One region of the Paludibacterium sp. B53371 genome, then DNA from elsewhere that is predicted to be linked to it. Evidence: riboswitches for the same ligand, from Rfam matches in the RefSeq annotation. Region 1 holds a riboswitch; the other holds the start of a gene.
The links. Region 1 has a riboswitch for thiamine pyrophosphate ahead of JNO51_RS04445 (thiamine ABC transporter substrate binding subunit). Riboswitches for the same ligand answer to the same signal wherever they lie in the genome.
Positions count from the first base shown of each region.

Region 1 (3,208 bases):
GGTGGTATGGCGCTCCTTGTCGAGCGCCTGGTGCACGGCGTTGTTCAGTGATTCGATTTTTTCCATGCGTTGCTGCAGTTCGTGCCGATCCTGGTCCTGCTTGATCAGGGTCTGCAAAATGGCCTCGCCGCCGAATTCGGCAATCATGGTGCTTTCGCAGACACCAATCAGCCGGTTGACCTTGTCTTTGTAATACAGACCGGAGCGCTGTTGCTCGTCGCTCCATTCGAAATCGAAGCCCTGCTTGGCGAAGAAGGCCTGTTTGTGCAGTCTTTCCGACTCGCTGGTACCGGCCTGAATCATCAGCATGCCGGGGCTGGCGCTGTATTCCGGATAGGTCCCCTTGACCCAGGCGATGACGGCCGCGAACAGGAAGTCATCCAGCCCGGCCCCCTGCAGGGTGTCGGTGATCAGGATGCCCGCCTTGGGGCCAAAGGTGATCGAGCGGCTCGGGTGGTCGACGCGGACCCAGGCACAGTTGCGGCTGGCGTGAAAGCGCGCCTCGTCTTCCGGAAATGCGCCCCAGCTGCCGTTTTGGTTGATGGCATAACCGCGGCATTGCACGCGGAAAAAGTCCGATTGCTGGGTGACGGCACGATTGCGCTGCAGGATGCCGTACAGCAGGACGCTGCTGTCTCGCTGCAACTTGATAATCGACTCCCCCAGCGGCATGGCGATGTTGGCCAGTGCGGTATCGCTTTCCGGTGCCTTTATTTCCGTTGCGCTGGCGGCTTGTGCCGCGACATGTTCGGATGCGGGTTGGGTCATCGCCGAAGGTCTGCCAAGGGTAGTGGTCATGCCAGTGCTGCGTCGCTCGTGTGCTTCAAGGGCTCTATCCTGCATTAAAAATGAACTGTTACAAAGCAATTTGCAAACAAAATGCCTATGACGTTGGATTTGGCGCAAAACAAGCTGGCGGATGGCCGTGGTCAAGGATGCCAGCTTCTTCGTCACAACATGTATAATGACGCACTGTCACCGGGGGTGCCGACGTCCATTCAGGGGCTTGTCGGCTGAGAAATACCCTGATTACCTGATCTGGTTCGTACCAGCGTAGGGAGCGTGATCGGCACAGTTCGCTGCGGCCACGCTCCCGCGCCTTTTGGAGAGTGTCCGAATGAAGTTGCGCCAAGTTTGCCTCGCCGTTTCCCTCTGTGCCGCCGCGCTGTGTGCCCAGGCTGCCGATCTTCGTGTCATCACCCACAGTTCCTTCGATGTGTCCAAACCGCTGCTGGCGGACTTTGAAAAGCAGACGGGTATCAAGGTTCAGCTGATCAAGGGCGGTGATGCCGGCGAAATGCTCAACAAGCTGATTCTCACCCGCGCCAATCCGATCGCCGATGTGGTGTTCGGTCTGGACAATTCGCTGGTGGGCAAGGCGGCCAAGGCCGGGGTGATCGAGCCGCTGACGCTGAAATCCGATGGTCGCAAGGCACGTTACAGCTTGCCGGATGGTCTGGTGAGCACCGATTACGGTTATGTCACCCTGGTGTATGACAAGGCCTGGTTTGCCAAGAGCAAGCTGGCGTTGCCAAAGTCGCTGGACGATCTGACCCTGCCGGCCTATCGCGATCTGCTGGTCGTGGAAAACCCGGCAACGTCCAGTACCGGTCAAGGTTTCCTGTATGCCACCATCGGTGCCCTCGGCGAGGACAAGGCTTTTGCCTTCTGGGGCAAGCTGCGCCAGAACGGTCTCAAAGTGGTGAATGACTGGAGCGCCGCCTATAACACCGAGTTTTCCCACAACGGCGGCAGCCGGCCGATCGTGCTGAGCTATGCGACCGATCCGGCGGCAGAAGTGGCTTTCAGTAAAGTCAAATTGACCGAGTCGCCGGTGGCGACCCTGCCGTTGTCTGGTGCCGTGTATCAGCAAGTGGAAGGTGCCGGCCTGATCAAGGGCGGTCAGGCGCGTGCGGCGGCGGAGAAGTTCATCGCCTTCCTGCGTTCGGCACCCGTGCAGCAGGATCTGCAGACGACCATGTGGATGTATCCGGTGATGAGCGGTACGCCGCAGGCCCCGGTGTTCTCCTATGCCAAGGAGCCTGCCGCACACCAGACGCCGTCGGCTGAAACGCTCCGCAATAAGGGGCAAGGCTGGATCAAGCGCTGGACTCAGGTGGTACTCAAATAAGATGCGTTCCATGCGTTGGCTGGCGTGGTTGCCGCTGGCCCTGTTGGCCGCGCTGGTGGTCCTGCCACTGGGGCGGCTGATCGCCGAAGGGGCCGGCGCGTTGTCGCTGGCCTTTTTGTCCGATCCTTATTATCGCTGGCGTTTGCTCTGGTCTGCCGGGCAGGCGCTGCTGACCTGTCTGCTGGCCCTGCTGTTCGGCGTACCGGTGGCCTGGACGCTGGCACGTCTGGAGTTTGCCGGCCGTCGCTGGCTGATCCGGCTGGGCATGTTGCCCTTTGTCATGCCGACCCTGGTGGCCGCCATGGGGGTGCTGGCCCTGTTCGGGCCGCAGGGGCTGACCGGCCTGCATGGCCAGGACACGCCCTGGCTGTTGCTGTATGGCAATCTGTTTTACAACTTGCCGCTGATGGTGCGTGCAGCCCAGGAAGGGTTTGCCCGTCTGCCGGCGCATCGTTTGCAGGCGGCGCGCTCGCTCGGCGCCAGCCCCTGGCGGGTGTTCTGGCGCATTGAGCTGCCCGGTGCCATGCCCTGGATTTGTTCTGCGCTGTGTCTGGTTTTTCTCTATTGCTTTTCCGGCTTTGGGCTGGCCTTGCTGCTCGGTGGGCAGCATTACGCCACCGTGGAGGTGGAGATTTATACCCTGGTGGCCTATGAGCTGAATCTGACCGATGCCAGTTCGCTGGCGCTGACGGTGTTGCTGGCCACCGGGCTGGCAGCACTGGCCTATGCCTGGCTGGAGCGGGTGCTGGCGCGTCCGCTGCGGGGTGAGCCGCAGGCGCGCGTGGCGGCGGGGGATGCCTGGCAATATGGCCTGCTGTGCCTGTCCTTTGTGTTGCTGGGCTTGCTGGCCCTGGCGCCGCTGGCGGCGATTGCCTGGCGGGCGCTGACGGCGGGCGCCGCCTGGCAGGTGCTGACCGAGCCGGAGGTCTGGCGGGCTTTGTACAATACGGCGCGCTTCACCCTGCTGGCTCTGCTGGGTGCCTGCCTGTTCGGTCTGGCACACGCCTTTGCCGCCCGTCGCAGTGTTTTGCTGGGGGCGCTGGCCTTCCTGCCCTATGCGGTGTCGCCTGTCTGTGT
Region 1 covers NZ_CP069163.1:932,708-935,915, forward strand. The annotation lists gene JNO51_RS04440 (hypothetical protein) at 1-798, opposite strand, end outside; TPP riboswitch at 971-1,078, shown strand; gene JNO51_RS04445 (thiamine ABC transporter substrate binding subunit) at 1,118-2,131, shown strand; gene JNO51_RS04450 (iron ABC transporter permease) at 2,133-3,208, shown strand, end outside.

Region 2 (3,208 bases), 1.1 Mb from region 1:
GCAGCGCCGATTCGGCAGCAATACCCTGGCGATCCGCATAGGCGCGCACATCCTGGGTAATCTTCATCGAGCAGAACTGTGGTCCGCACATTGAGCAGAAATGGGCCACTTTGGCACTCTCCTTGGGCAGGGTCTGATCATGGAATGATCTGGCGCGATCGGGATCGAGCCCCAGATTGAATTGATCTTCCCAGCGGAATTCAAAGCGGGCTTTCGACAGCGCATTATCACGGATCTGTGCGCCGGGATGTCCCTTGGCCAGATCCGCCGCATGTGCTGCCAGCTTGTAGGTGATGATGCCCTCCTTGACGTCATGGCGATCCGGCAGGCCGAGGTGCTCCTTGGGCGTGACGTAGCACAGCATCGCCGTCCCATACCAGCCGATCTGCGCCGCCCCAATGGCCGAGGTGATGTGGTCATAGCCCGGTGCAATGTCGGTGGTCAGCGGCCCCAGGGTGTAGAACGGTGCCTCGTGACACCAGTCCAGTTCCTTGTCCATGTTTTCCTTGATCAGTTGCATCGGCACATGGCCGGGCCCTTCGATCATCACCTGAACATCATGACGCCAGGCAATCTGCGTCAATTCACCCAGCGTCTTCAACTCAGCGAGCTGTGCTTCATCATTGGCATCGAAAATCGACCCCGGACGCAAGCCGTCGCCCAGAGAAATCGCCACATCATACTGGGCGAGAAGCTGGCACAGCTCGTCGAAATGCGTGTAGATGAAATTTTCCTGATGATGAGCCAGACACCATTTCGCCATAATCGATCCACCTCGCGAGACGATGCCGGTCAGGCGATTGGCCGTCAGCGGTACATAGCGCAGCAGCACCCCGGCATGCAGCGTGAAATAGTCCACCCCCTGCTCGGCCTGTTCGATCAGTGTATCGCGCAGAATTTCCCAGCTCAGATCCTCTGCCTTGCCATTCACCTTCTCCAGTGCCTGATAAATCGGCACGGTACCGACCGGCACCGGGCTGTTGCGCAGAATCCATTCCCGGGTTTCATGAATGTTCTTGCCGGTCGACAGATCCATGATGGTGTCCGCCCCCCAGCGAATCCCCCAGGTCATTTTGTCCACTTCGTCGTGAATGGAAGACGACAATGCACTGTTGCCGATATTGCCATTGATCTTCACCAGAAAATGGCGACCAATGATCATCGGCTCACTTTCCGGGTGATTGATGTTGGCCGGAATAATGGCCCGGCCGGCCGCGATTTCCGCGCGGACAAATTCAGGCGTGATGCTTTCCGGCAAACGGGCGCCAAAGCCCTGCCCCGGATGCTGACGCGACAACAGCTTCAGCATGCGCTCCTGTCCTGCCGCCTGCAGGCTCTGCAGATAGTGTTCACGATTGAGGTTTTCCCGAATCGCGACGAACTCCATTTCCGGGGTAATGATGCCACGCCGGGCGTAATGCATTTGAGTCACCCTGGCCCCCTGTCTGGCCCGCAATGGGGTACGTTTCAGATTGAAGCGCAGCGCATCCAGTGACGCATCGGCAGCACGTTGCCGGCTATAAATGCTTCCCAGTTCTTCGACCACTTCGCAATCCTGCCGCTCGGCGATCCATTGTGCCCGCACCGGTGTGAGCCCGTCTTCCAGACTGATTTTCACAGACGGATCGGTATAGGGTCCGCTGGCGTCGTAGACATAGATCGGCGGGTTGGCTTCGCCGCCCAGCTGAGTCGGTGTATCGGCTTGTGAGATTTCCCGCATCGGGACACGCAAATCCGGCCTGCTGCCGCTGACATAGATCTTGCGCGAATTGGGTAAGGGCTGAATGGTGGCCTGGTCGAGTGTAATACGAGATTCAGAATGAGATGGCGCGTTCATCATGCCCTCCATGGCGATGAAACGGCGTGGGGCATGAAATGCTACAGAGCAGCACCGCTTCCCTACGCCGGAGTTAACCGGATCAGGTTCGAAGGGTATTTCTCACCCGTCAGTGTTGTCGGAATACGAAAACCACTGGCAGGACCCCTAGCGATGCTGTGAAGGTAAGGCAAATATGGGATAATCGCAAGTTATTGTCATAATGCTGCGGAGTGTGCTGAATGGATTTCGAACAAGCGCGATTCAACATGGTCGAGCAACAAATCCGCCCCTGGGAAGTACTGGATCCGACCATCCTCGATTTGCTGTTTCACGTGAAACGCGAAGATTTTGTCGCCGATGATCAGCGCGCACTGGCGTTTACCGATGTCGAACTGCCCTTGCCCAATGGCAGCCGCATGCTGCAACCAAAGCAAGAAGCCCGCATGATCCAGGATCTTGCCCTGCAGGCAGGCGACAAGGTGCTGGAAATCGGTACCGGCAGCGGTTATGTCACCGCCTTGCTGTCCAGACTGGTCGAACAGGTCTACAGCATCGACTGTGATGGCAGCATGCAAGCCATCGCAGCCGATCATCTGCATCAGGCAGGCTGTCAAAACGTGCAGCTGATCCATGCCAACGGTCTGGAAGGTCTGGCTCAACATGCGCCTTTCGATGCCATCTTCGTCGGTGGTTCGCTGCCAGTGGTACCGGAAGTACTCAAGCAACAGCTGGCAGTGGGTGGTCGCATGATGGTGACGGTCGGTCAGTTGCCAGTCATGTCTGTGGTTCTGGTGCGCCGTGAAAGCGACAACGTGTTTGCCGAGACCAAGCTGTACGAAACGGTCCTGCCCAGACTGCAAGGCAGTGAAGCCCTGCAACCCGAGCAGTTCGTCTTCTGATGGCGATGGAAATCACCTGCGAAGCGCTGGCGGCAAGGCTGAATTCGTCGGAGCCGGCGCCGCTGCTGCTGGATGTCCGCGAAGACTGGGAGTGGCAGATGGCGCATATCGAGGGATCGGTGCATCTGCCGATGAATCTGATTCCGTTGCGCCATAACGAACTGCCGGACGATCGTTTGATCGTCACGGTCTGCCATCATGGCATGCGCAGCCTTCAGGTCTGTCACTTTCTGCGTCAGGTCGGTTTTGATCAGGTACTCAGCCTGCACGGCGGTATTGATGCCTGGTCAGCCACCATCGATGATTCAGTACCGAGATACTGATCCCCCGCCCCGGCGGGGTTTTTCTTTTCATTGCCAAGATTGATTCATGTCTGATTACTCCTTCCTGTCGCCAGCCCTTGAGCGTGTCGAACCCGCCTGGCGTGCCATTCTGGATCGGCCAGCTGTCCGCACGGCTCTTCACTCCCTGGATCAACAGTTAAGCGCAC
Region 2 covers NZ_CP069163.1:3,465,154-3,468,361, forward strand. The annotation lists gene thiC (phosphomethylpyrimidine synthase ThiC) at 1-1,837, opposite strand, end outside; TPP riboswitch at 1,880-1,996, opposite strand; gene JNO51_RS16540 (protein-L-isoaspartate O-methyltransferase) at 2,059-2,718, shown strand; gene JNO51_RS16545 (rhodanese-like domain-containing protein) at 2,718-3,041, shown strand; gene ung (uracil-DNA glycosylase) at 3,088-3,208, shown strand, end outside.
Region 2: it holds a riboswitch for thiamine pyrophosphate, as region 1 does, so the genes downstream of both, thiC (phosphomethylpyrimidine synthase ThiC) here and JNO51_RS04445 (thiamine ABC transporter substrate binding subunit) in region 1, are expected to answer to the same signal.